2 regions of the Roseateles sp. FW301-B2 genome follow, and region 2 is predicted to be linked to the other one. Evidence: riboswitches for the same ligand, from Rfam matches in the RefSeq annotation. Region 2 holds a riboswitch; the other holds the start of a gene.
What was found. A riboswitch is a leader RNA that binds a small molecule or an ion and turns the genes downstream of it on or off. The one in region 2 is predicted to bind S-adenosylhomocysteine.
Positions count from the first base shown of each region.

Region 1 (14,058 bases), on a different contig from region 2:
CATGCGAATGCTCGCGGACCGTGGACTGTGGGCTGACGCACCCAGCCTGCAGCCGGACTCCACAGCGACCGCGATGACCGGCGCCCCTCGCTACACGGAGGAACCGCAGAAGCTCAATAGTCACCTCCCGCTCCCGGACGACTACGTCTCCGCGATGGGACGCCGCAGCCTCTGGCTCATGCGGGTGCTCGGGCCCAACTTGCTTGCAATCGGAAGCGCCATGGCCGACCTCTGGTCAACGACTAGCGTTGACGATTGGTCTGCCGAGACGATACGAGACAAGCGACGAGCCGGAATCAGTAGGCTGCTCTCCGCTCACCGCTGGCTAGACCACGAGGGTCGCACGTTCGACCGTCCGCCCTTTCACATCAGCCTTCCCGAGCAAAGCGGCTTCGCAATATCGAAGGGTGGCGGCGAAGCCGACGGAGAGTTGCGCTGGCCGCCGACATCGTATCGGGATGTCATGGCCCTGCTCGGCACTGTGCAGATGGCTCACTACTTCATTACCGGCATCAGTATCGGTGCGCGCAAGTCCGAAGCGCTTGGACTGCAGAGGGCCTGTGTCGTGCGTTCGGTCGATGGCCGGCCGTATGCAAACGGCAAGACTTACAAGCTCGTGCAACGACATGAGGGCGAGTGGAGGGACTGGCAGTTGCCTGAGGCTGCAGTCGATGCCCTCGCACAGCAAGCGCGACTCGTGGAGGTTGCCGAGCGCATCGCATTCCTCACACCAGCACAGACGACCCTTGGTGCGGCGTCGAACACGGGCTCGCATCACCTGTGGGCGCAGGTATCTGCGGCAAACCAAAGCGATGCTACGAAGCCGCTTGCCGACGTCAACAAGGCGTTGTTGGCCTATGCGCGCACGCTCGACTTGGACACCACGCCTGGCGGCCAGACCCTGCGACCACATCGCTTCCGGAAGACGCTGGCGCGTCTTGTGGCTCTGGCACTGACCCAAGCGCCAAAGTTGCTCATGGAAGTCTTCGGGCACAAGTCGATTGAGATGACCCTCTACTACATCCTCACCGACAAAGACCTCCGCGCTGAAATCGAGACGGTCTCGCGCGAGTTGCGCGTGATGCGTGCCAAGGAGGTGGTCGAACGGATGGTTGAGGCGGACTTGGCCTCGCAAGGTGCGGATAGCGCCAACCTGGGCGGGTACGGTGGTCTCGCGGCGGTATCCCTGCACAACGCCATCGGTGTTCACCGCGAGCGCGTGCACCGCCGTGGCGACCAATGGGGCGCGAACAACGTCATGGAGTTGGCCGAGCTACTGACCTTGCAGGGCAAAGCGTGGGAGCAAGTCCGCCCAGGAGTGCTCTGTACCAAGTTTCCGGGCGAGGCCGGGCCTTGCAACAAGAGCAAGGGACGACCCGAGCCCTCGAAGTGCCAGAGCACCTGTGGTCATCGTCTCGAAGAGGCCTTCCTGCGCGAAGACGTTGATGGGTCAATCCGCGATGCGCTGGCCGCCTACGAGGCGGCAGTTGCCGATGAGGAAAGCCTGACGGCCGCTCACTGGGCTGCCCAGGTACGTGCCCATGTGCCGCGCTTCGCCGACCTGCAGGCGAAGTGGATGGTCAACCCGACGGTGCGGGCACTGGTCGGCAACGAGAACGGTAAGGTGACCGTATGAAGGAGAAGTCAAAGGCGAAGCGGACCTACTCGACCGATGCGATTGAGCGCATGCGCGCCGCCGCACTTGCCCGCTACGACAGTGAAGCAGAGCAGGCCCATGAGCGGGTGCGCGCGGTCATGAAGACCATCCAGAAGGAGATGGCCGGCAACGAAGGCATCTATCCCAACAACAAGGGCGCGGTGTCGATGGCCGAGGTCGCACGGCGCGCGCAGATTCACCCTTTCACCTTTCACAAGCCGCGCTACGTTGAACTCGGCAAAGAAGTGAAGGCGTGGCTGGAGACGCTGAAGCAAGGAGGAGTTGTCGGTCGAGGGCGGGTCCGCAAGGAACTGGGGACCCGCGTCCAGGAATGGAAGAAGCTCTACGAGGACCTGCTGGAGACGCACCGCATCAGCGAGACCGACTTGGAGCACGCCCAGGCACGGCTAAAAGAGGTCCTTCAGGAGAACGACCAACTACGCCAGAGGGTGGCAGAGCAAGCGACGTTGAAGGTCGTGCCGCTGCGCCCGAAGAAGGGCTGACCCGTGGCACGGCCCAGCGTCATACCCCAAGTGCGCGTACGCCTCGAGGCGTACCTGAACGAGCGTGAGGTTGCATACCAGGCCCAGCCTGACCAGCAGCGAACGCCGACCTTGCCGGCGACACCCGACGGCAAGGTCAATGTGCGCGCGGTCGCCCAGGCCATCGACCTCAAGGTCACACAGGAGAAGTACCTCTACGAACGCGATGAGCTGAGTCAGCTCATCAACCTGATGGCCGAAGGCCAGGGGCTGCTGCCCATCGGCGCGCGGCTCATGCAAGAGGCCGGCGATAAGGCGCTCAAGGAGCGCATGGTGCGTCAGGCCCAGACCGCGAAGGCCGCAGCACAAGCTGCGGTCGAGGCGCAGGCCGTCCACGCCGAGTTGCTGGACAAGCTCAAAGCGGCCGTGGCTGACATCGAGATACTCAAGGCCGAGAACGCGCGGCTGCACGCCCAGCTCGATGCCATCCTCACCGGGATGTTCGTGAGGGTCGAAGATTGAGCGAGAACTTTGCGGGCATTGTCGTCGTCGAGAGGGTTCTGTCTCAACTCGATGGCGGCTGCATCTTCACCGGTCGACGCGAGGACGGCAGCGTCCTGCGCGTGAAGTTCGCTGGTCGAGACACGCAGCCTCTGCCCGGCGATGCCTTCGAGGTCAAGGGCCAGCTGTCGAGCTACCGAGACCGCTTCGGCAAGTCCGTCGCGCAGGTGGACAGCAAGCGCATGAAGCGCACCATCCGCCAGGGCGACCTGCTGCGCCCGTGGTTGGAGCGACTACCGAACATCGGCGCGGTGCGCGCGCAGCGGCTCGTGGAGGCCTTCGGCCACGACCTGGCCGCCGTGCTGGCCGACCCTACGCGCATGGGCGAGGTCGCAGCCCTCATCGAGCCCGACAAACCTGCGCTCGCGGCCAAGATAGCGGCCCAGGTCTACGCTGCAGTGGCCGCGCAGGCGGGCGCCGACAAGGTCAAGGCTGCCGAGGTCGAGTTCCTCACGTTCCTGGAGAAGCTGGGCATCCGAGAGTCCCGCGCCGCGGGTCAGCTGTGGCGCTTCATGGCGGGCGTGGACGCCGCCGACCGACTTCGCCGCAACCCGTACGTGCCGGCAAGCCTGATGGATTGGAAGCTGGCCGACCGCGTCGGCCAGCGGCTGCTGCGCGCGGCCGACGAAGGCTCCGACCTGCACGGCCACCCTAGCCGCCTCCTGGGCGCGCTGAACAGCGCCTGGCGCGAGCTTCTCAGCGATGGAGATACTGCCGCGACGCAAGAACGCGTTGAAGCGCTCTTGGAGGCCCGCGGCGCCGAACCCGCCGCCACCCTCGCCCTTGCCGACGAGCGCGGCCTCCTGCGACGTTCTGGTGCCTTGCTGAGGGTGCCAGGGGCCGCATGGCTGGAAGACCAGGTCAGCGCAGCGCTCTTGGCCATCGAGAGACGCGAACCGAGCGTCGCCCTGCCTACGGGCAACGCTCTGGATGCGCTGGTCTATGACGCCGAGAGCGCGACGGGGTTGCAGCTGACCGAGGAGCAGCACGCCGCAGTGGTGAATCTGTTGGAGCTGCCGGTGGCCGCCCTTCAAGGTGGCGCCGGCGTCGGCAAGACCACCGTGATGAAGGTTCTGTCCACGGCCTGGGAGTTCGCCGGCGGCGACGTCGTGATGGGCGCCCTCGCCGGCAAGGCAGCGCTGACCTTGTCGCGAGGCGCCTCGTCACCTGCTCGCCCTCGACTGGCCTACACCATCGCACGGCTCATCGGAATGCTGCAGCGCCAGCACGAACAGGAGACCGCCCCGGAGCGCAAGCGGCCTGCGTCCGATGTCACGTTCACCTCGCGCACTCTCCTGGTTATTGACGAGGCGGGCATGTTGGACACGCCCAGTCTCCACACGCTGCTGGGCCTGCTGCCCGAAGGCGCGAGAGTCCTCTTCGCGGGCGACGAGGGGCAGTTGCCGCCAGTGGGCATCGGCAAGGTCTTCCACGACCTTGTGGCCGAAGGCTCTCGCGTTGCTCGGCTGACCAAGGTGCTGCGGCAAGCGGCCGACAGCGACATCCCGAAGGTGTCCTTGCTGGTTCGCCAAGGGTGCGTCCCGCAGCTGGATGTCTGGACCGGCGAGGCGGCAGGGGTCTTCCTTGTGCCGCCCGCCGGCCGCGAAACGGCTCAACGCCGCTTGCGCGCACAAGGCGAGTTGATGGTCGTTGCCGCCAAGCGGGCGACGGTCGCCGACATCAACGACACGGACTCATTCGTGAGTCGACCTGCCGGCGCACCGACACGGCGCCTCGGTCCTCTGGCAACAGTGGCCGTGGCTGACCCCGTCGTGATGACCGCGAACCGCTACCAGGATGGGCTCTTCAACGGCCTCCTGGGCGTAGTCACCGCCATCGACGGTCCGACCATCGACGTGCTCTGGGACGGTGAAGAGGAGCCTCGCTCGCTGCAAACGGAGGCCGAAGGCGATGTGGAGCTCGCCTATGCCATCACTTGCCACAAGGCCCAAGGCAGTTCGGCGCATGCGGTGGTTGTCGTCGTGGAGGACTCGCCGCTCGTGACTCGCGAGTGGCTCTACACGGCGCTGACACGCGGCAAGCACCTCGTACTCCTGGCCTGCGACAACGACGCGCTGGAGAAAGCAGTGCAGCGTCGAACCGCTAGAACCACAGGGTTCCGCCTGCCGACCCGGAACTCAACAGGCCTTCCGGCGATTGCTCAGCCTGCGCAACAGGAGGTGGGGCTGGCTTGAATTGGCGGGCACTTGTTCGTGCCGTACGAGCAGAACACGCAGCAGTCGCCAGCCTTCGGGCGCAGCACCGCATGGCACTGCTCACACTCGTAGAACCACTGGCACGCGTCGGTAGGCATCACCTCCTCCTTCGAGTGGCCGCACTCCGGGCACGTGATGGTCGACTCCAGAACGACGTCGCGCATCTCACTGCACCTGCTTGACGGACGAGGGGAAGCCGGCATCGGCAGTGGCCTTCGCTAGTGCATCAGGCGTGGTCTTCGCGGGGTCGAAGGCGACGACCGCACGCTTGGTCTTGAAGTCCACCTTGGCGGTCTCCACCCCGGGCACCTTCTCAAGCGCCTTGCGAACGGTTATCGGGCACACGGCGCAATCCATGTTGGTCACGTCGAGCGTCGCGGTCTGCTTGCCCGCCGCCATTGCGGCAACGGAGGTCAGCAGAGTCAACAGCAGAAGGGCAAGCAACTTGTTCATGGAATACCTCAGTAGAAGAGTGGAGCGTAGAGCGGGAACGCCATCAGTGCAGCAGCAATGACCGCGACAACCCAGAAGATGACCCGCTGGCGTCGGCGCACCACGGGCACCGCGCAAGCCTCTCCGGGAGCGCACTCCTCTTGCTTGCGGTAGAGCCGATAGAACGCAAAGCCGAAGAACGCCAACGCGGCGGCCATGAAGAACGGCTGATAGGCCTCGAGGGCCACCAGACGAGAGCCCCAAGCGCCGCCGATACCGAGCACGACCAGCAGGAGCGGGCCCGCGCAGCACGCAGATGCGCCGATGGCCGCTGCCGCTCCGGCTAGGACAGAGCCTGATGTAGTCCAAGGTCGCGCCACGCGGGTTCCTTCAAAGCTCGATTGAGGGTAGTCTAGGTACGTACCCAAGTACGGAGTCAAGCCCATGTTGGAACAGATGACTATCGGCCAACTCGCTCTTGCGGCGGGGGTCAATGTCGAGACGGTCCGCTACTACCAGCGCCGCGGGTTGCTGGCGGTCCCAGAGCGTCCGACGGGTGGCATCGGGCGCTACTCGCCGACGGCGCTGACGCGGCTCCGGTTCATCAAACGCTCTCAGTCGCTGGGGTTCTCGCTCGATGATGTGCAGGCGCTTCTGTCGCTTGACGACGGTCAGGCGTGCTCAGCAGCACGCAGCATCGGCGAGCACAAGCTGGCCGATGTACGACAGCGCATCCAGACGCTGCGGGCACTGGAAGACGCCCTTCAGAGCCTGGTACGTCAGTGCGCATCGACCAAGCGCAAGGTGAGCTGTCCACTCATCGACACGCTGATGCGCGTCGATGAAACGGCGATGTAGCCGAGTTGTACGGCGCTGGCTATGTCGCCGCTTGACTTGGAACGGGTCAATGGTCGGGGCAAGGCCCCGACCCCGCACGGAAGCCGCAGCGGAGCGCAGGCCGCAGGCCGAGCACCGAACGGGTGAGTACGGGGCTTGCCATTGACGCGTGCAAAGGCACGTAGCCTTGCCCGAAGGGCAGACGGAGTGGGGCTGAAAGCCCCAATGCCGGCTGCCCCGAGGGCCCTGCGGCCCGGTGGGAGCGCTCCCTTCCCCAAAGGGGAAGGGCGGGGGGAAGGGGATTTTGGTGCTAGCCACAACATCAGGTCGAAGGGTGCCCTTCTGGTTGTGGCTGTGGGTCATGCGATAGCCAAGTGAAGCTATAGAGGGAATTGGGAGACTTGGCTAGTGTTGCGCAAAACATAAATCTCGACGAGTTGCCCGAATTCAGCCGCAGCGCCCTGGAGGCCTTGCGCGAACCGATGGAGACCGGCCACATCCAGATCTCGCGCGCCGCGCGGCAATCGGAGTTCCCCGCCGACTTCCAGCTGATCGCGGCCATGAACCCCTGCCCCTGCGGCCATGCCGGCAGCCTGGTGCAGAGCTGCCGCTGCACGCCCGAGCAGATCTCACGCTACCAGGGGCGGCTCAGCGGCCCCTTTCTCGACCGCCTGGATCTGCTGGTGGAGGTGCCGGTGCTGCCGGCCCAGGTGCTGGCGGATGCCAGCGGGGGCGAAGCCAGCAGCGTGGTCGCCGCGCGGGTGGCGCGGGCGCGCGAACTGGCGCTGGCGCGCCAGGGTTGCAGCAATGCCAGGCTGAGTGTCAGGCAACTCGATGGCGTGGCGCGCATCGATCAGGCCACCACCGAGTTCATGCACAAGGCGGCGAATCGCCTCGCCTGGTCGGCGCGCAGCTACCACCGCGTACTGAGAGTGGCGCGCACCGTCGCCGATCTGGAAGGCAGCGCCGATATCGCCATCGGCCACCTGAGTGAAGCGATCCAGTGGCGGCGCGGCCTCGGCCGCGTGGGCTGAGCGCTCAGCGCTCCAGGCCGCGCCGGCGCAGGTAGAAGCCAACGCCCAGCAGGCCCGCGATCAGCATCGCAGCCGGGCTCGGCTCGGGCACGGGGTGGGCCACCTGCAGCACGGAGAGCCCGGTGAAGGTCGAGCCGAAGGCGCCGAACTGCCAGTTGTGCGCCTGCAGATGCTGGGGCGCCAGACCCGGCAGGCCCAGGTGGTCATCGACACCGGCCTGGGAGAACGAGCCAAAGGGTGCGAACACACCCGCCAGCAGATGCGGTGCCTCGAGGGTCTCGCCATGCGGGCCCGACAGATGCTGGTACCAGCCACTCACGGTCCACTGGTTGTTGGCAAAGGTCGCCGTCAGCTCGGCATCCCAGAACACGCCGTTGTAGGTGGCGGTGCCGCCGGCCGCATTCCAGTTCCAGCCCAGGCTCAGATCGGTGAGCGTATCGACGAAGGAGGTGACGGTGTTGGCCGCATGCGCCGGCGCCAGGCCCACCAGGCCTGCCAGGGACGCTGCGAGAACGGCGTTGCGGAACTGTGGCTTCACGGCTTGCCCCTTACCGGGGCGGCTACAGCCCCGTCCGCGGATACTAGGCTCGCGCAGGGTGGCCTGCCACCCCTAGGAAGGGCAGATTTCAGTAGCGCAAGCGCACCAGCGCCGGCGCGGCGCCGCCCGGCACACCAGGCGTCAGCGCGAAAAGCCAGTCGAACTCGTCCTCGTCTATCGTGACCTCGGCCTGGTAGCCCAGGCCACGCAGGATCGCCGGCAGGGTGTTGCTGTGGCCGACCACCAGCACAGCCTCGCCGCTGCCATGGGCGCGCAGCCTGGCCAGCAAGGCCTCGGTGTCGCGTGCCGGCAGCACCACGGGCGTGAGCCCCAGGCGCTGCGCCGTCGGCGCGGCATGTGCGACGGTGCGCCGGTAGGGAGTGGTGTAGATGGCCCGCAGGCCGGCGTCGGCCAGCATCGTTGCCAGGCGCTGCGCCCTCGCTTCGCCGGTCGGCGAGAGCCCGGGGTCGTTGGAAAGGTCCAGCTTCTCGCCATGGCGCACCAGATAGACAAGCGGCTGGGCCGCCGCCGGCATTGCCGTGGCCCCGAGCAGTGCCGCGAGACCGAGCGCCAGCAGGCGGCGACGCCAAATCATCACTGGCGTGTCAGTTGGCCATCGCGCTCCAGCACCAAATCGCCCACGCGCAGCTGCGGATCCTGGTTGCGCTCGAACGTGCGCGTGCTGCCGTCCTTGTAGCTGAGGCGCACGATCCAGACCTTGTGCGACTTGCTGCGCTTCTCGATCTCGTTGCCGGCATAGCCGCCGGCCACAGCACCGCCGACGGTGGCGAGCTTCTTGCCACTGCCGCCGCCCACCTGGTTGCCCAGCAGGCCGCCCACCACCGCGCCACCGATCACACCCAGGCCGCTGGCCTTGCCCTGGCGTTCTTCGGTGCGCACCTCGCTGACGGTGGCGCAATCAGGGCAGGTCTTGGCCGCGGCCGGTTTGGCCGCAGGCTTGGCCACGGGCGCCGCCTGCGCCAGCACGGGATCTGGCGCCGGCTGCGCTTGCGACTGCGAACGGCCGACGGCATAGGCACCGCCCAACATCAGCGCGGCCACGGCCACGCCGGCAACGATCTGACTGGACTTGATGGACATGGACTTGTTCCTCATGCATGGCCCGCAAGGGCCGGGGGCATCAGCATGCCAGCCGACGCACGCACACCGGCAAAGCCGGCGGCCGAAGTTGTAACAAACACTAGCAATCAGAGCAGCGGCGCCAGGGCACGCTGCGCCGCCGCCTCATCCAGGGCACAGCGCTGCGCCCAATCCTTCAGCTGATCGGCGCCGATGCGCCCGACATTGAAATAGCTCGCCTCGGGGTGCGAGAAATAGAAGCCCGAGACGCTGGCCGCCGGCGTCATCGCCATCGCATCGGTGAGGCCCATGCCGATCTCCTCGGGCACCAGCACGCGGAACAGATCGCGCTTGACCAGGTGATCCGGGCAGGCCGGATAACCCGGCGCCGGGCGGATGCCGCGGTACTGCTCGGCGATCAGGGCCTCGTTGCTGAGCGTCTCGTCGACCGCATAGCCCCACAGCTCCATGCGCACGCGCTGGTGCAGGCGCTCGGCAAAGGCCTCGGCCAGTCGATCGGCCAGGGCCTTCAGCATGATGGCCGAGTAGTCGTCGTGGTCGGCCATGAACTGGGCCTCCTTTTTCTCCACCCCCAGGCCGGCGGTGACGGCGAACAGGCCGATGTAGTCCGGCACGCTGCCCTTGGCGGCGATGTAGTCGGCCAGGCAGCGATTTGGCCGCAGCTCGCCATCCACCACCGGGCGTTCGCTCTGCATGCGCAGGCCGCGCCAGGTCATCAAGACCTCGCTGCGGCTCTCGTCCTTGTAGATCTCGATGTCGTCGTCGTTCACCTGGGCCGCCGGGTAGATGCCCATCACGCCGCTGGCCTGCAGCCAGCGCCCCTCGATGAGGCGCTGCAGCATGCGCTTGCCGTCGCTGAAGACGCGCTGCGCCTCGCTGCCGACAATCTCGTCCTTCAGGATGGCCGGAAATGAACCCGCCAGGTCCCAGGTCTGGAAGAACGGCGCCCAGTCGATGCAAGCGGCCAGCTCGGCCAGGTCGTAGTTCTTGAAGACGCGACGGCCGATGAACTTGGGCTTGGGCGGCTGGTAGCTGGCCCAGTCCAGCTTGGTCTTGTTGGCGCGCGCCTGCGCCAGCGTCACCAGCGGGGTCTGCTTCTTGTTGGCATGCAGCTCGCGCACCTTCTCGTAGTCGCTCTTCAACTCATCGATGAAGCGCGTAGCGCGCTCGTCCGAGAGCAGGTCCGAGCACACGCCCACCGAGCGCGAGGCATCGGGCACATAGACCACCGGGCCCTCGTAATGCGGCGAGATCTTCACCGCCGTGTGCACGCGGCTGCAGGTGGCGCCGCCGATCAGCAGCGGGATCTTCTTCATGCGGAAGTAATCGTCGCGCTGCATCTCGGCCGCCACATGCTGCATCTCTTCCAGGCTAGGCGTGATCAGGCCGGAGAGGCCGATGATGTCGGCGCCCTCGACCTTGGCCTTGGCCAGGATGTCCTGGCAGGGCACCATCACGCCCATGTTCACGACCTCGAAGTTGTTGCACTGCAGGACCACGGTGACGATGTTCTTGCCGATGTCGTGCACATCGCCCTTCACGGTGGCGATGACGATCTTGCCCTTGGGCTTCACATCGCCGCCGGCCGCCGCCAGCTGACGCTTCTCCTCCTCGATATAGGGCACCAGATGCGCCACCGCGCTCTTCATCACGCGCGCGCTCTTCACCACCTGGGGCAGGAACATCTTGCCGGCGCCAAAGCGGTCGCCGACGATATTCATACCCGCCATCAGCGGGCCCTCGATCACATGCAGGGGCCGGCCGCCCTTGGCCAGGATGGCCTGGTAGGCCTCCTCGGTGTCTTCGTTGATGAAGTCGGTGATGCCATGCACGAGGGCATGCGAGAGCCGTTCCTCCACCGTGCCGGCGCGCCAGGCCAGGCGCGCGGAGTCGTCCTTGGCGGCGCCCTTGGCACTCTCGGCCACCTCGATGAGGCGCTCGCCGGAGTCGGGCCGGCGGTTCAGCACCACGTCTTCCACGCGCTCGCGCAGCACCGGCTCCAGGTCGTCATAGACGCCCACCATGCCGGCGTTGACGATGCCCATGTCCATGCCCGCCTGGATGGCGTGGTAGAGAAACACGGTGTGGATGGCCTCGCGCACCGGCTCGTTGCCGCGGAAGCTGAAGCTCACGTTCGAGACCCCGCCGCTGACCTTGGCGCCGGGCAGGTTCTGCTTGATCCAGCGCGTGGCATTGATGAAGTCCACCGCGTAGTTGTCGTGCTCCTCGATGCCGGTGGCGATGGCGAAGATATTGGGGTCGAAGATGATGTCCTCGGGGTCGAAGCCCACCTCGTCCACCAGCACCTTGTAGGCGCGCGCGCAGATCTCGGTCTTGCGCGCAAAGGTGTCGGCCTGACCCTTCTCGTCGAAGGCCATCACCACCGCGGCCGCGCCATAGCGGCGCACCAGCTTGGCCTGGCGCTTGAACTCGGCCTCACCCTCCTTGAGCGAGATCGAGTTGACGATGCCCTTGCCCTGGATGCACTTGAGGCCGGCCTCGATCACCTCCCACTTGGAGGAGTCGATCATGATGGGCACGCGCGCGATCTCGGGCTCGGAGGCGATCAGGTTGAGGAAGCGCACCATCGCGGCCTTGCTGTCCAGCATGGCCTCGTCCATATTGATGTCGATCACCTGGGCGCCGTTCTCAACCTGCTGGCGCGCCACCGCCAGCGCCTCCTCGAACTGGCCGTTCAGGATCAGGCGAGCAAAGGCCTTGGAGCCGGTGACATTGGTGCGCTCGCCGATGTTGACGAACAGGGTGCCGGCGCCGATCTGCACCGGCTCCAGGCCCGAGAGCTTCATCGGCGGAGGGGTGGTGGCGGTGCTGGTATCGGTCATTGTCGGCCTCGGTGGACAGGGCCGCGAACTCACCGCGGCCACAAGAAATCATGGTTCGGTGAGCGTCGTTGCTGAGCGGGCGGGTGCGCCGGGCTCCGGTCCGAGCCTGGCGGCGCCTGGGTGGGCAAGCCGTCGCAACGCTCCTCGAACCGTCGGGGATTTTACGCTGAAGCCCGGGGAAGCTACCCACGCCGGCCGGGTCAACTCAAGCTTATGCTCGCAACAACCGAAAACCATGCGTGCCCTTGGCCATCGCCAGGGCTTTCGAGCGCCACACCTTGGACCTGATACATCTCCCACCCAAAGCCCTGCGCGTCGGCCAGGTGCTGACCTTTGCCGTGCGCGATGCGGAGGGCAAGCTGCTGTTCGCGGCCGGCCAGGTGCTGCCCAACACGGGCCTGGTGCATGCGCTGATCGAGCGCGGCGCCTATGCCTATGCGCATGAGACCAAGGAATACCAGCGCGCCTTGGCCCACAAGATGGACACCATGATGCACCAGGGCGCGGTGCTGGCCGACATCGTCAAGGCCGAGACCCAGTTTCGCCCCGACCGCGGCACGCGCGCCGCCGAGCTGAGCGAATCCGCCGCCTGGGCCGATCTGCAGCTGCATGCCCGCAGCCTACTGCGCGACCCGCAGCGCGAGGACTTTCTGCAGCGCCTGCAGATCCTGCATGACGCGGCACTGGCGCGGCTGCAGCAGCATCCCGATGCGGTGCTGACGCTCTTAATCTTCGACGCCAGCCAGGGCTTTCAGGACTACAGCTCGCGCCATGCCCTGCTGAGCCTGGTGCTGGCCGATCTGCTGGGGCGCCAGCTGGCGCTGGGCGCGGCCGAGCAGAGCGCCCTGACGCAGGCGGCGCTGAGTATGAACCTCAGCATGAGCGTGGCACAGGACCGCCTGGCCGGCCAGGAAGACAAGCTCAGCGCCCGGCAGCGCGACGAGCTGATGGGCCATGGCGACCGCAGCGCCGAACTCCTGCGCAAGCTGGGCGTGAGCGACGAGCTCTGGCTGGGTGCGGTGCGCCTGCACCACGACGCCGGCCCCGGCCCGCTGCAGGGGCGCGCGCCGGCCGAGCAGCTGGCGCGCCTGCTGCGCCGCGTCGACATCTTCGGTGCGCGCCTGAGCCCGCGCCGCTCGCGCAAGGCCATGGCGGGCGCGGCCGCGGCGCGCGCGGTGTTCCTGGATGAGCTGCAGCAGCCCGACCCGGCCGGTGCCGCGCTGATCAAGGCCGTGGGCCTCTACCCGCCCGGTTCACTGGTGCGGCTGGCCAACGGCGAGCTGGGCATCGTCGTGAAACGCGGCCACAGCGCCAACGAACCCATCGTCGCGGCGCTGCTGGGCAAGAGCGGCGCGCCCCTGAGCGACCCGGTGCCCCGCGACACCCGCCTGGCCAGCCAGGCCATCGCCGCCAGCCTGGCCCCGCACGAACTCAAGCTGTTCGTGAACATGGACAAGCTGCTGAAGGTGAGCTGAACGGGCGGCACAATTGGTCTTCCACAGCGCTTGCAACAAGTGGGGGGCTCGGTGAACCGTCGCCAATTGCTGGCTCGGCTGGCCGCGGGCAGCGCAGCCAGCTTCGCTGCCCATGCCGAGAGCAGTTTGCGGGCCTATGCCGAGGTTTGGCCGCCCTATTGCTACCAGGAGGGCGAGCGAAGCACCGGCTATGCGGTCGAATTGCTGCGCGAGATGGCCGGCCTGGCCGAGCTGGGGCTGAGCATCGAACTGCTGCCCTGGAAGCGCGCCCTGCGCTATGCGGAGCAGGAGCGCGACGCGCTGATCTTTCCCACCGCACGCAATCCGGAGCGCGAGCCGCGCTTCCACTGGATCGGCCCGCTGGCGCCACGCCAGCTCTGGCTCTACGGCCGGCCGGGCAGCCGCCCGCCGCAGCTTGAGCTGATCCAAGGCCGCATTGCCACCGTGCGCGGCGATGCCGCCATCGACGAGTTGCTCAGCTCGGGCGTGCCGCCCAGGCTGCTGGATCCCAGCACCGACATCGGCCACGCGGTGCAGAAGTTCCTGGCCGGCCGTGTGGACTATTTCTATGACACCGAACTCTCGGCCGCCTGGCAGCTGCGCCAGGCCGGCCAACCCGCGGCGGCGCACAAGCTGCTGATGCTCAGCGACGGCGGGGCCTACTACTACGCCCTCAACGCCGGGGCCGCGCCCGCCCTGGCCGCCCGGCTGCAACAGGCGCTCGAACGGCTGCGCGCCGAGGGCCGCGTCAAGGCCCTGCTGCAGCGTTTCGGCGCGGCCTGATCAGGCCGCCTGCTGCACCAGGCCGCTGAACAGCTTGGCGCCGCAGGGCCGCGGCTTGTAGGCCGAGACGTTCTTGGCAATCGCCGCGATATGCGCCGG
Region 1 covers NZ_JBYTBE010000013.1:96,786-110,843, reverse strand. Annotated here, with positions in the region: gene AC3WQY_RS11370 (hypothetical protein) at 1-1,636, shown strand, start outside; gene AC3WQY_RS11365 (hypothetical protein) at 1,633-2,160, shown strand; gene AC3WQY_RS11360 (hypothetical protein) at 2,164-2,661, shown strand; gene AC3WQY_RS11355 (AAA family ATPase) at 2,658-4,895, shown strand; gene AC3WQY_RS11350 (GDCCVxC domain-containing (seleno)protein) at 4,862-5,080, opposite strand; gene merP (mercury resistance system periplasmic binding protein MerP) at 5,082-5,369, opposite strand; gene AC3WQY_RS11340 (mercuric transporter MerT family protein) at 5,378-5,794, opposite strand; gene merR (mercury resistance transcriptional regulator MerR) at 5,793-6,206, shown strand; gene AC3WQY_RS11330 (ATP-binding protein) at 6,623-7,219, shown strand; gene AC3WQY_RS11325 (PEP-CTERM sorting domain-containing protein) at 7,224-7,757, opposite strand; gene AC3WQY_RS11320 (phosphoglycerate mutase family protein) at 7,846-8,352, opposite strand; gene AC3WQY_RS11315 (glycine zipper 2TM domain-containing protein) at 8,352-8,858, opposite strand; gene metH (methionine synthase) at 8,966-11,701, opposite strand; S-adenosyl-L-homocysteine riboswitch at 11,755-11,853, opposite strand; gene AC3WQY_RS11305 (HD-GYP domain-containing protein) at 11,980-13,176, shown strand; gene AC3WQY_RS11300 (substrate-binding periplasmic protein) at 13,228-13,959, shown strand; gene AC3WQY_RS11295 (homocysteine S-methyltransferase family protein) at 13,960-14,058, opposite strand, start outside.
Region 1: it holds a riboswitch for S-adenosylhomocysteine, as region 2 does, so the genes downstream of both, metH (methionine synthase) here and ahcY (adenosylhomocysteinase) in region 2, are expected to answer to the same signal.

Region 2 (14,058 bases):
GCCGCGCCCCAGCGGGCTGTAGGGCACCAGGGCAATGCCCAGCTCGCGGCAGGTGGGCAGGATCTCGGCCTCGACGTCGCGCGTCCAGAGCGAGTACTCGGTCTGCAGCGCGGCGATCGGGTGTACCGCATGGGCGCGCCTGAGCGTGGCCGCCGAGGCCTCGGACAGGCCCAGATGCCGCACCTTGCCGGCGCGCACCAGCTCGGCCATCGCGCCCACCGTCTCCTCGATCGGCACGCTGCGATCCACCCGATGCTGGTAGTAGAGATCGATCTGCTCCACGCCCAGGCGCTGCAGGCTGGCGTCGCAGGCCTCGTGCACATAGGCCGGGCTGCCGTCGATGCGCAGCAGCCGGCCATCGGCGGCGCGCACATTGCCGAACTTGGTGGCCAGCACCACCTCCTCGCGGCGCTCGGCCAGCAGGCGCGCCAGCAGGCGCTCGTTGGCGCCCACGCCATACATATCGGCGGTGTCGAGGAAGTTCAGCCCGATGTCCAGCGCCCGATGCAACACCGCGAGCGACTGCTGCTCGTCCGCCGGGCCGTAGAAGTCCGACATGCCCATGCAGCCCAGCCCCAGGGCCGAAACCTCGGGGCCCTGGGCGCCCAGCCGGCGGCGTGGCATCGTCAATTCTTGCTTGCTCATGCTGTTCTCTTTCCTTGGTTTGTTGACCCCTCGCAGCATAGGAACGAGGGCACGCCGAGCCCAGCGCAAAGCTCGCCCATGCTTGCCCAAAACTCCGAATCCGCCGCGCCGGCCGCCTCACCCCTGGCAGCAGGCTTGCACAATCCGCCCCATGGCCGAAGCCCCACACCCCCAAGACACCGCCGAGCTGGAGCGCCTGCGCCAACGCGCGCTGGCCCTGGCCCTGCGCCACGCCCCCGCCGATGGCCTGCACGACACCGCCCTGCCCGGCCTAGCCCTGATACGCGCCAGTGCCACCGCCCAGGCCCTGCCGGCCGTCTATGCGCCCGGCCTGGTGCTGGTGCTGCAGGGCCGCAAGCAGGCCCAGCTGGGCGCGCAGACATTGCGTTATGACCCGCTGCACTGCCTGCTGGTCTCGATGACCATGCTGCCGCTCGGCCAGATCACCGAGGCCAGCCCCGCCCAGCCCTATCTGTGCCTGCGCCTGAGCAGCAGCACGCAGATGCTGGCCGATCTGCTGCTGCAGTGCGGCCCGGCCGCCCCAGCCCCCTCGCCCGCGCGCGCCGCCGCGCCGGTGGGGCTGAACCTGAGCCCCGTCACCACGCCGCTGCTGGACGCCGCGCTACGCCTGCTGCAGCTGCTGGACACGCCGCAGGACCAGGCCATGCTGGGGCCGATGCTGCAGCGCGAGATCTTCTACCGCGTGCTCACCGGCCCGCTGGGCGCTCAGCTGCGCGCGCTGGCCAGCGGCGACAGCAGCACCCAGCGCGTCGCGCGCGCCGTCGACGCGCTCACGCAGCGCTATGCCGAGCCGCTGCGCATCGAGGAGCTGGCCACGCTGGCGCATATGAGCCCTTCCAGCCTGCACCAGCATTTCAAGCAGCTCACCAGCCTCTCGCCCCTGCAATACCAGAAGCAGCTGCGCCTGCAGCAGGCGCGCCGCCTGATGCTGGCCGAGGGTCTGGACGCCGCCGCGGCCGCGCACCAGGTGGGCTATGAAAGCCCCTCGCAGTTCAGCCGTGAATACCGGCGCCTGTTCGGCACGCCGCCGCGCAGCGATATGGCGCAGTGGCGCGGAGCGGCTGCCGCCTAAGCCCCTGCGGCGCGCGCCGCCAGCAGCGCCGCCGCCGCCTCGGCGAAGCCCGTGCCGCGCTCGGCGGCCGTCACATAGGCCGGCAGGCTGCGCAGCTGCGGCACAAAGCGCGCGATGTTCGCCACCCCCACGCTGAGCGGGATGGACGCAAACATCTGCTCATCATTGCTGGAGTCGCCCACATACAACCAGTCGGCCGGCACGAAGGCCTCGCCCAGCAGGCCCTGCACCGCCCAGTCGGCCGCCGTGCGCTTGCTGTGCGCACCGATCCAGCCATTGATGTGGATGGAGCTGACGGTGGCCTGCAGGCCATGCGCGCGCATCACCGCGCAGACGGCATCGATCTGCGCCGCGTCCAGCTGCGCGAACTCGCTGTGGTCCACCGCGATGTCGGTGAGGCGGCCGGCGCTGTCCTCGGCCAGCGTGGCGCCCGGCACGCGCGCCAGCACGTCGGCGGCGCAGCGCTGCAGGCGCGCGAAGTTTTCACGGCGGGTCGCCTCGTCCTGGCAATAAAAACTGCGGCGCAACCGGCCGCCCTGGTTCTGCAGCATCACCGCACCGTTCTCGGCCACGATGGCGCGCACCGGCCAGGCCAGCGCGAAGGGCTCGCTCCAGCCGGCCGGGCGCCCGGTGATCGCGATCACCGGCAGCCCGGCGGCGGCCAGATCGTGCAAGGCTTGCAAGGCGGCCGGCGCGATGGCGCCCTCGGCGGTGAGGGTGTCGTCGATATCGGTGAGCACACCGCGCAGGCGGCCGAGAGCCGCGGGCGGGCAGGAGGCAAGAGGCAGCATGGGCGCCGATTGTGCCCATTCCCCATGCCTGTTCGAGCGAACGAGCTGCGCGATGCGTTTAGAATCCGTGGCTTCCGAGGAGCGTTGCAACCTCTTGCTTAGAGGCCAGGCTCGGAGACTTTCTTTGCAACCGCGCTCACCCGCTGACGTCCTGCGTGGGTGATCGTTGTCTTTTCAGACCCTCCCTCATGGCGCCAGCGGCTTCGACGTTTTGTCATTGAAGGAGCCCGCTGATGAATGCCGCTGCCACCACCACCGAATACAAGATTGCCGACCTGTCGCTGGCCGACTGGGGTCGCAAGGAACTGAACATCGCCGAGAGCGAGATGCCCGCGCTGATGGCGATCCGCCGCGAGTACGCCACCAGCCAGCCCCTCAAGGGCGCGCGCATCACCGGCTCGCTGCACATGACGATCCAGACCGGCGTGCTGGTCGAGACCCTGCAGGCCCTGGGTGCCGAAGTGCGCTGGGCCTCGTGCAATATCTTCTCCACGCAAGACCATGCCGCCGCCGCCCTGGTGGCCCGCGGCACGCCGGTGTTCGCCTACAAGGGCGAGACCCTGGAAGACTACTGGGACTACACGCACCGCATCTTTGAATTCGGTGCGGCCGGCACGCCGGGCGAGGGCCCCAACATGATCCTGGACGACGGCGGCGATGCCACGCTGCTGATGCACCTGGGCCAGAAGGCCGAGAAGGATCTCTCCGTGCTGGCCAACCCGGGCAGCGAGGAAGAACGCATCCTGTTCGCCGCCATCAAGGCCAAGATCGCCCAGGACCCGAGCTGGTACACCCGCAAGAGCGCCGAGATCATCGGCGTGACCGAGGAGACCACCACCGGCGTGCACCGCCTGAAGGAAATGTCGGCCAAGGGCTCGCTGCTGTTCCGCGCCATCAACGTCAACGACTCGGTCACCAAGAGCAAGTTCGACAATCTCTACGGCTGCCGCGAATCGCTGGTGGACGGCATCAAGCGCGCCACCGACGTGATGATCGCCGGCAAGATCGCCGTGATCGCCGGCTATGGCGATGTGGGCAAGGGCTCGGCCCAGGCGATGCGCGCGCTGTCGGCGCAGGTCTGGGTCACCGAGATCGACCCGATCTGCGCGCTGCAGGCGGCGATGGAAGGCTTCCGCGTCGTGACGATGGAATACGCCGCCGACAAGGCCGACATCTTCGTCACCACCACCGGCAACAAGGGCGTGATCCGCCATGAGCACATGGCCGCGATGAAGCACAACGCCATCGTCTGCAATATCGGCCACTTCGACAACGAGATCGACATCGCCTCGATCGAGAAGTACGAGTGGGAAGAGATCAAGCCGCAGGTCGATCATGTGATCTTCCCGGACGGCAAGCGCATCATCCTCTTGGCCAAGGGCCGCCTGGTGAACCTGGGCTGCGGCACCGGCCACCCGAGCTATGTGATGTCGTCCTCGTTCGCCAACCAGACGATCGCGCAGATCGAGCTGTTCGCGCACAAGGACGCCTACGACATCGGCAAGGTCTATGTGCTGCCCAAGCACCTGGACGAGAAGGTGGCGCGCCTGCAGCTGACCACGCTGAACGCCCAGCTGAGCGAGCTCAGCGATGAGCAGGCGGCCTATATCGGCGTTCCCAAGCAGGGCCCGTACAAGCCCGACACCTACCGCTACTGAGCGGCGAGCGATGCGCGCAGACCAGTTGTTGGTCGCCAAGGGCCTGGCGCCCACGCGTTCGGCCGCGCAGCGGCTGATCAGCGCGGCCGCGGCCGAGTGGCGCTCGGCCAAGGGCTGGTCGGCCATTCGCAAGGCGGGCGAGGAGCTGCCGGAGTTCGCCGAGCTCCGCATCAGCGATGACGCGGAGCTGCGCTATGTCTCGCGCGGCGGGCTCAAGCTCGAGGGCGCGCTGGCGCACACAGGCCTGACGGTCGCCGGGCTGACGGTGCTGGACATGGGCCAGAGCACCGGCGGCTTCAGCGATTGCCTGCTGAAGGCGGGTGCCGCGCGTGTGGTGGGCGTGGACGTGGGCCATGGCCAGCTGCATGCCGCGCTGGCGGCCAACCCGCGTATCTGCGCGCTGGAAGGCCTGCATGTGCGCGAGCTGGCGGGCTCGGCGCTGCGCGAGCAGGCCCCGCCCGAGGGCTTTGCGCTCATCGTCGGCGACCTGAGCTTCATCTCCATGCTCGGCGCCCTGCCCCAGCTGGCGCCCTGGCTGGCGCCCGGGGGTCAGGTCTTGCTGCTGATCAAGCCGCAGTTCGAGCTGGGCCCCAAGGCCCTGGCGCGCGGCGGCCTGGTGAAGGACGCCAAGCAGTACCCGCTGCTGGAGGCGCGCGCCCGCGAGGCCGCCGCCGCCCTGGACTGGCAGGTACGCGACTACTTTGAAAGCCCCATCACCGGTGGTGATGGCAACAAGGAATTCTTCCTGTGGGCCGAAGGTCCGCAGGCAGCGAAGACGAACGCAGCAAAGGAACACACACCATGACAGCGGTGAGTTTCGAATTCTTCCCGCCCAACACCCCCGTGGGGGCGGAGAAGCTCAAGACCGTGGTGCAGGAGCTGAGCGTGCTGAAGCCGCAGTACTTCAGCGTCACCTACGGCGCCGGCGGCTCCACGCGCGAGAAGACCCTGGCCACCGTGAGCGAGATCGCGGCGATGGGCTATGAGGCCGCGCCGCATCTCTCCTGCGTGGGTTCCACGCGCGAGAACATCGCCGAGATTTTGGCCACCTACCGCGCGCAGAACATCCGCCGCGTGGTGGCGCTGCGCGGCGACCTGCCCAGCGGCACCGCCACCGCGGGCGAGTTCCGCTATGCGGCCGAGCTGGTGCGCTTCATCCGCGAAACGCAGGGGGCGGACTGGAAGATCGAGGTGGCTGCCTATCCCGAGTACCACCCGCAGCAGCGCTATGCCGCCCGCGACCTGCAGCACTTCGCCGACAAGATGCGTGCCGGCGCCGACGAGGCCATCACCCAGTTCTTCTTCAACCCCGACGCCTACTTCAACTTCGTGGACGAGGTGCGCAAGCTGGGCGTGGATGCCCCCATCGTGCCGGGCATCATGCCCTTCCACAACTACGCGCGCATCGCCCAGTTCGCGGCGCGCGACGGCATCGAGATCCCGCGCTGGGTGGCGCTGAAGATGGAGGGCTATATGGACGACGCCGCCTCCATCCGCGCCTTTGGGCTGGACGTGATGACGCGCGTGTGTGAACGCCTGATCGCCGATGGCGTGCCGGGCATCCACTTCTATACGCTCAACCAGTCGGCGCTGACGCTGGAGTTGTGCAAACGCCTCGGTCTCGGCTGAGTTTCTTGAGGCAACGCAAAACCACCAAGCCCTCATGACGAGGGCTTTTTTGCACTTGCGTCAGATCAAGGGTTAACCCGATCGATCTGCGTCCAATGGCTTCATCGGGATTGGTCCCGGCAAACAAGGAGTTATTGGAATGATGGGAAAGATTGCAAGCACCTTCGCCGCTGTTGCCCTCGCCGCCGCCAGCTTTGCTGCTCAGGCGCAGGCTGAAGGCCCCTGGCTGGTGCGCGCCCGCGTCGTCAACATCGACTCGGCCAACAAGGACACGACCGGCCTGGGTCTGACGATCAACAACAAGGCCATCCCCGAGGTGGACATCAGCTACTTCTTCTCGCCCAATATCGCGGCCGAGCTGATCCTGACCTATCCGCAAAAGCACACCCTGAAGGCCGGCGGCGCCGAAATCGGTTCGCTCAAGCACCTGCCGCCCACGCTGAGCCTGCAGTACCACTTCGCCCCCGCTGCCAGCTTCCGTCCCTATGTGGGCGTGGGCCTGAACTACACCAACTTCTCGTCGGTGAAATTCGCCCCCGCGGTCGAGACCGCCCTGCATCCCAGCATCAAGCACAACAGCTTCGGCCTCTCGGCCCAGATCGGTGCCGACATCGAGCTGTCCAAGAACCTGTACCTGAACGTGGACGTGAAGAAGGTGCAGATCGGCACCAAGGTCTACTCCAGCGGCACCGAAGTCGGCAAGTTCAAGGTCGACCCGCTGCTGGTGGGCGTGGGCCTGGGCATGCGCTTCTGATCAAGCGCGTCGCCTGACGACAAGGCCGCCGGCCCGCAAGGGCCTGGCGGCTTTTTTCATGTCGGCTCCAGGCCGGGTGGGGGCTGGCGATGCTGCGTGGCGTCGCCTTGGTGTAGCGTCACGGTACTTCGTACATCGCCATGCCTTGCTTGTCACAACGCAGCCGGTGAGTTCCTCTCCCCGCCCTCGCCCAGGAGCCTCCATGTCCACCGCTACGCCATTCAAGATCAGCCGTTTCCCAGTCCCTGAGATCAAGGATCTGCCCGAAGACATTCGCACGCGCATCCTCGCCGTCCAGGAGAAGTCCGGCTTCGTGCCGAACGTTTTCCTCGTTCTCGCGCACCGGCCGGATGAGTTCCGCGCGTTCTTTGCCTATCACGACGCCTTGATGGAGAAGAAGGGCAACTTGACCAAGGCCGAGCGCGAAATGATCGTGGTGGCCACGAGCAACGCGAACCAGTGCCAATACTGCGTGGTCGCACACGGTGCCATCCTGCGCATCCGGGCCAAGAATCCGCTGGTCGCTGACCAAGTCGCCATCAACTACCGCAAGGCCGACATCACGCCGCGCCAGAAGGTCATGCTGGACTTCGCGATGAAGGTGTCTGCCGAAGCGTACGCCGTGGGCGACGACGACTTCGAGACACTGCAGCGCCATGGTTTCGACATGGCTGACGCGTGGGACATCGCCGGCATTGCCGCCTTTTTCGGCATGTCCAACCGCATGGCCAACGTCACGAGCATGCGCCCCAATGACGAGTTCTATTCCCTGGGGCGCGGCGCTTGATGCTCAGCCCAGCGCCGCGAACGCATCCCTTGTCAGGTTCTCCGGCGGCGCACCCGCGGCGCGGCACACCACATCGTCCTCGATGCGCACGCCGCCATACCGGCTCAGGTGCTCCACCAGGCCCCAGTTCACCGCGCCCGCGTGCGGGCCGGCGCGCAGGGCCTTGAGCAGGGTGGGTATGAAGTAGAGCCCGGGCTCGATCGTCACCGCCATGCCGGGCTGCAGCGTGCGCGTCAGGCGCAGATAGGGGTGGCCCTCGGGTTTGGGCGCCAGCGCGCCGGTGGCGTCGGCCATGAAGCCGCCCACATCGTGCACCTGCAGGCCCAGCAGATGGCCGATGCCATGCGGCATGAAGGTGGAGGTGATGCGCTCGGCCAGCATGGCCTCCTCGCTCATCGCCTTCACGATGCCCAGGGTCTTCAGGATGCTGGCGATGCGCGCATGAGTGCTGAGGTGGATGTCGCGATAGTCCACGCCAGCGCGCACCTCGCCCACCAGGGCCAGCTGGGCGGACTCCATCGCCGCCAGCAAGGCATCGAAATCTGCATCACCGGCACTCCAGCTGCGCGTGATGTCGGCCGCGTAGCCGGCCACCTGGGCGCCGGCGTCGATCAGCAGCGAGCGCGACTGCGTCGGCGGGGTCAGGTCTTGATACTGATAGTGCAGCACCGCGCCATGCTCGTTGAGCGCGACGATATTGCCGTAGGGCAGGTCGCGATCGGTATGGCCGCAGGCCGCCAGGTAGGAGGCATGGATCTGCGCTTCGGAAGCGCCGGCCAGAAAGGCCTGGCGCGCCGCCACATGGGCGCGCACCGCCCGCGTCGAGGCCGCCCGCATCTGCGTCAGTTCGTACTCGGTCTTGCAGCCGCGCGCGTAGTGCAGCAGGTTCAGCAGGGCGGCCGGGTTGTTGGGCACCAGGCCCTCCAGCGCGGCATCCGCCTCGCCGATGATGGCCAGGCGGCCGGCGGCCGCCAGCTGCAGGGGCAGGTGCTGGCGCGCCTCGTCCGGCGTGCTGATGATGCGGATCTCGAAATGCTCGACCCAGAAGCCGCTGGGCGCCGACGGCGGTACATGCCAGTAGTCGTCGGGCTGGTAGTAGACCAGCAAGGGCTTCTGCTGCCCCGGGCGTATCAGCAGCCAGCTGTTGGGGTGCTGGGTCAGCGGCAGCCAATGCTTGAAATGCGGATTGGGCGCAAACAGATAGGGCCGGTCGTCCAGGAAGGCGTATTTCTCAATGCCGGAGGCGATCAGCAGGGCATCGAAACCGCAGCGCGCCAGCGCGTCTTCGGCGCGCTGCTGCAGGCTGGCGAGGTGGTGGGCGTAGGCGGCACTGTTCATCACCGCATTCTCTCAGCCCGGCCGCCCGCCGGCCTCAACCGTCCTTGTCCCACACCACCCCCTCCTCGGTGAGCATGGCGTCCAGCGGCATGTCGTGCGGCTCGGCCTTCAGCAGGGGCAGAAAACCATGCGCATAGCCCACGCCGGCGGTGGCGGGGCGCGGCTGCAGGCTGGCGAGGGTGCGGTCCATGAAGCCACCGCCATAGCCCAGGCGCAGGCCGCAGGGCCCGTAGCCCACGCAGGGCACCACCAGCAGCTGCGGCTCGAACACCTCGGTGTCCTTGGGCTTGGGAATGCCGTAGGCGTCTTCCTCCATCGGGCAGCCCGGGTACCAGACATGGAAGCGCAGCGTGCCATGCTCCTTGTCCACCACCGGCAGGCCGATGCGCCGCACCGGGTTGGCCTCGGCCCAGCGGTACAACGCCGGCAACGGGTCGAACTCGCCCTTGATGGGCCAGTAAGCGCCGATGGTCAGCTCGCGCCGCCGCACCAGCCAGACGCGCAGCACGCGCTGCAGCTCCTCGGCCAGCTCCAGCCGCCCCGGCAGGGCCAAGCGGTCGGCAATCAGTTTGTGGCGCAGGGCGGCACGGTCATTGGCTACATCCACGCGAGAGTCTCCCAAGGCTGGCTGCCATGATTGTGCGCGAGGGTCAGGTCTTGTGACTTGCGGGTTTGCCTAAGCCACCACCTATAGTTGCGCCATGTCCAAGGAACTGCTGGCCCACAGCCTGGAATTGCTGGCGCCCCTGGGTGCGCTGCGCAGCCGCCGCATGTTCGGCGGCTATGGCATTTATGCGGACGAGATCTTCATCGCCATCATTGCCTTCGAGCAGCTCTGGCTGAAGGCCGATGCCGAGACCATCCCGGCCTTCCAGCAGGCCGGCTGCGCGCCCTTCCGCTACGACAAGCAGGGCCAGGTCATGACGATGGCCTATTACGCGGCGCCGGAAGAGGCGATGGAATCGCCCGCGCTGATGCAGCCCTGGGCACGCCTGGCCTTGGCGGCGGCGCTGCGCGCCCGCGCGGCGAAGGGCAGCAAACCGGCGCCGCGCCGCGGCAAGGCTTAGGGCCGCTCGACGCGCAGCTGATCGAAGTCCACCAGCGCCTCTTCGGCGCCATTCATGTAGAGCCGCTTGCGCTGGCGCGGGTAGTCGCAGACATCCTGCTCCAGGTTCGTTCTGGCGGCGATGAACACCAGCGGCTCCGCCCCCGTGTTCACCAGGGTATGAGCCGCGCCGTTCTTCGCGAAGCCGAGAAAGTCCCCCGCCTCGACGGCATGGGCCTGCTCGTCGATGATGGCCGTGCCCCGCCCCGACAGGATGTAGAAGCACTGCTCCTCATAGAGATGGCGGTGGTACTCGGCAGCCTCGCGGCCGGGCGCCAGCGTCATCACATGAAAACCCAGCGCCGTCATGCCGGTGGCGCCGCCCAGCGACTTGGCGACGCGCACCGCGTTGGCGTTCAGCAGATGGGTCTTGGCTTGACCCGCCATGGCGGCAATGTCCGCCGCCTTCAACAGCGGGCCGGCCATGGTTCAGGCCGCCGCCAGGGCCGAGCTGGCCGGGCGCGCCGCGCGCTTGGCCTTCAGCTGGCTCCAGGCTTCCGGGCAGGCCAGCGGCGGCACCAGCAGCTGGAAGCGCGCGCTGGGCCAGGATTCCAGCACCACCTGCTCGCCGGAGCCGAGGATGATGGCCTCGCCGGCGGCCAGCCAGACGTCCTGGGCCGGCCGGTCGGCACGGCCGCTGCGGGTCAGCCAGACGCGACCCTCCAGCACGCGCAACTCGCGTGCGCCCGGCCCGATCGGCAGGCTCAGGGCCTGGCCCTGGCCCAGCTCCCAGGCGGTGCCGGCATAGGCGGGGTGGAATGCATCGATTGATGAGCGTTGAGCCAAAGACATGGTGTCCTCCTGATCCGCCCGCCGCACTCGGCGGGCATGGGGCAATACTAGGGACTACCCGGAATCCGGTCCAATGAGTTGCACGCCCCGGATTGATACCATTCGCGCATGAATAACGCGCCGCGCCATCGCCCCCTCGCCATCGGCCCCCTGCGCGCCTTCGAGGCGGTGGCCAGGCTGCTCAGCTTCCGCGCGGCGGCAGAGGAGCTGCATCTCACGCAATCGGCCATCAGCCGCCAGATCCGCAGCCTGGAGGACGAGATCGGCTGCACCCTGTTCCTGCGCGGCACCCGCCATGTCGAGCTGAGCACCGACGGCGCGCTGCTGCGCACCCAGGTGGTGAGCATGATCGAGCGCCTGGACGCCACGGTGCGGCAGATCCGCCAGTCGCGCGGGCGCCGCGTCGTCAACGTCACCACCTTCGCCTCCTTCGCCTCGCTGTGGCTGCTGCCGCGCCTGGAGGCCTTCCAGCGCGCGCATGCCGACATCGACATCCGCGTCTCGGCACTGGACCAGATCGTCGACATCGACGACAGCGAGATCGACCTCGCGCTGCGCTATTGCGCGCCCGGCCAGGTGCCGCCCGGTGCGGTGCGGCTGTTTGGCGAAACCCTGGTGCCGGTGGCCAGCCCCTGGCTGGTGGAGCAGGCGGCCCGCGGCCTGGCGCCGCCGCTGCGCCAGCCCAGCGACCTGGCCCAGCACAGCCTGGCCGAGGAAGACGACCAGCGCCCCACCGCCCAATACCTGAGCTGGCGGCGCTGGCTGGCCGAGCATGGCGCGCCAGAGTTGCAGCCGCGGCGCTGGATGTACCTGAACTTCACCTACCAGCAGATCCAGGCCGCGCTCTCGGGCCAGGCGGTGGCACTGGCGCGGCTGGCCCTGGTGTACGAGTCGCTGCAGCGCGGCGAGCTGGTCGAGCCCTTCGGCCCGGCCGGGCGCATGAGCAGCCCCTCGGCCTACTGGTTGCTGCTGTCACGCCAGGGCCGCAGCCGGCCCGAGGTGGTGCAGTTCGCGCATTGGGTCGAGGCCCAGGCCGCGCAATCGCGCCGCGACATCGGCGAAACGCAGCACGGCGACGAGGGCGGGCTGGGCGAGCACGACTAGGGCGTCACGAGCTCGCGCTCGGTCAGGATCACGGTCAGGGGCTGGTCATGCGCCTCGATCGCGAAGGCAATTTCGCCGCCGCTCCAGCCCAGGCCGATGGTGGTGACGCCCGGATGCCTGGCCAGCCAGCGGTCGAAATAGCCGCCGCCATAGCCCAGCCGGTAGCCCTCGCGGGTGAAGCCCACGCAGGGCACCAGCAGCACGTCGGGCACCACCACCGCGCCATCGCTGCTGGGAATGCCGCACTCATCCTTCAGCGCGGGCGCCTCGCCCTGCCAGCGCCGGAAGTCCATCTGTCGGCCCTCCTTGCGGGCGAATGGCAGGGCCAGACCGCATTGCTTGACCAGGCCTTGCGACTGCACAAACTCGGCTGCGTTAAATTCCCCTTCGAAGGGCCAGTAGAGACCCAGGCATTGGGGCTCTAATTGAGCCAGCAGTTCACGCAGCGCAGCGGCCTGCGCGGCCTGCGCCTTTTGCGCCTCCGCGCTCGCCCACCATTGCGCGCGTGCGGCCAGCAAATGACGGCGCAGCGCGGCGCGCTCGTGCGGCAGGGTGGCGTGGTCTGACGGCATCAGCGGTTTATCCAGCAAAGAGAAAGCAGAGAGAGAACAATCTTGTCGGCAGTATATGGAGCACGGAATCTGACGCGCATCGCGGCGCTCGCGCTGGCCTGCGGGCTGAGTTTTCTTTCATGCTGCGCCCGCGCGCAAGACATTGCGCCGCCCAAGCCCGAGCTGATCGGCGAGGCGCGCGAGGCCCTGCGCCTGAAGGACAAGAAGCGCCTGGCGGCGGTGAACGCCGTCGCGCAGGCGCAGCAGTACCCGCTCGCGTCCTGGATCGACTACTGGGACCTGGGCCTGCGCCTCACCGAGCTGAGCCAGGGCGATCTGGAGGGTTTCTATGCGCGCTGGCCCGGCAGCTATGTGGAAGACCGCTTGCGTAACGACTGGCTGCTGGAGCTGGGCCGGCGCCGCGACTGGGGCAATTTCGCACGCGAGCTGCCGCGCTTCAAGATGGCCGACGACCGCGAGGTGGCCTGCTACGGCCTGCTCACCGAGCACCTGGCCGGCCGCGATGTGCGCGCCGCGGCACGCGCGGCCTGGCTGGCCCAGAAGGATGGCGACGACGGCTGCCAGTTGCTCGCCAGCACCCTGCTGGAGGCCGGGCGGCTCAAGCCCGAGGATGTCTGGCTCAAGCTGCGCCTGAGCTTCGAGCTGAACCGCCCGCGCGCCATCAAGCAGGCCAGTGCCCTCTTGCCCAAGGGCCTGGCCCTGCATGTCACCGAGCTGCAGGACAGCGCGGCGCGCTACCTGGCGCGCAAGGCCTCGACCCAGGGCCGCACCCATGCCGAGATCACCACCCTGGCGCTGCTGCGCATCAGCGCCAGCGACACCGCCCAGGCCGCCGAGCTGGTGGACCGCTGGGAGGCAAGGCTGCCGCAGGACCTGGCCGCCTGGGCCTGGGCCCAGCTGGCGCGCCAGGCGGCGCTCAAGCTGCAGCCGGAAGGCGCCGACTACTACGCGCGCGCCTTCCGGCTGCTCGACAAACATAACAGCGCCGCGGAGTGGAGCGACGACACGCTGGGCTGGGCGGTGCGCGCCGCGCTGCGGGCCGACAACGGCGCCGGCCGCCCGGCGCTGGCACTGCAGGCCCTGGGCCTGATGAGCACGAAGGAGCAGCAGGAGCCGGCCTGGCAGTACTGGCGTGCGCGCGCCCTGCAGGCCAGCGCGGCCGAGGGCGCCGGCAGCGCCAAGAGCGAGGCCCAGCGCGCCCAGGCGCACCAGCTGCTGCAGGGCCTGGCCTCGCCGCTGAGCTTCTACGGCAAGCTGGCGGCCGACGAGCTGGAGCAGCGCCTGCCCCTGCCGGCCGCACCGGCGCCGCTGAGCCCGCAGGAGAAGGGCCAGGCCTATCAGCACCCCGGCCTGAACCGCAGCCTGCTGCTGATCGCCGCCGGCCTGCGCAACGAGGGCGTGCGCGAGTGGAATTTCTCGCTGCGCGGCATGAGCGACCGCGAGCTGCTGGCCGCCGCCGGCCTGGCCTGCGAGCGCGAGGTCTGGGACCGCTGCATCAACACCAGCGAACGCACCAGGGCCGAGGTCGACCTGAACCAGCGCTATCCCCTGCCCTTCCGCAACGAGGTGCTGGCCAAGGCGCGCGAGATCGGCCTCGACCCCGCCTATGTCTACGGCCTGATCCGCCAGGAGTCGCGCTTCATCATGGACGCGCGCTCGCATGTCGGCGCCTCCGGCCTGATGCAGGTGATGCCCGCCACCGCGCGCTGGACCGCCAAGAAGGCCGGCCTCGACTACAAGCCCGAATACCTCACCGACCGCGACTTCAATCTGCGCATCGGCACCAACTA
Region 2 covers NZ_JBYTBE010000025.1:15,218-29,275, forward strand. Annotated here, with positions in the region: gene AC3WQY_RS16870 (aldo/keto reductase) at 1-645, opposite strand, end outside; gene AC3WQY_RS16875 (AraC family transcriptional regulator) at 797-1,738, shown strand; gene AC3WQY_RS16880 (HAD-IIB family hydrolase) at 1,735-2,529, opposite strand; S-adenosyl-L-homocysteine riboswitch at 2,600-2,674, shown strand; gene ahcY (adenosylhomocysteinase) at 2,763-4,187, shown strand; gene AC3WQY_RS16890 (TlyA family RNA methyltransferase) at 4,198-4,992, shown strand; gene metF (methylenetetrahydrofolate reductase [NAD(P)H]) at 4,989-5,816, shown strand; gene AC3WQY_RS16900 (OmpW/AlkL family protein) at 5,956-6,570, shown strand; gene AC3WQY_RS16905 (peroxidase-related enzyme) at 6,773-7,357, shown strand; gene pepQ (Xaa-Pro dipeptidase) at 7,361-8,695, opposite strand; gene AC3WQY_RS16915 (5-formyltetrahydrofolate cyclo-ligase) at 8,730-9,302, opposite strand; gene AC3WQY_RS16920 (TfoX/Sxy family protein) at 9,397-9,762, shown strand; gene AC3WQY_RS16925 (cupin domain-containing protein) at 9,759-10,226, opposite strand; gene AC3WQY_RS16930 (DUF2917 domain-containing protein) at 10,230-10,592, opposite strand; gene AC3WQY_RS16935 (LysR family transcriptional regulator) at 10,701-11,696, shown strand; gene AC3WQY_RS16940 (5-formyltetrahydrofolate cyclo-ligase) at 11,693-12,268, opposite strand; gene AC3WQY_RS16945 (lytic transglycosylase domain-containing protein) at 12,311-14,058, shown strand, end outside.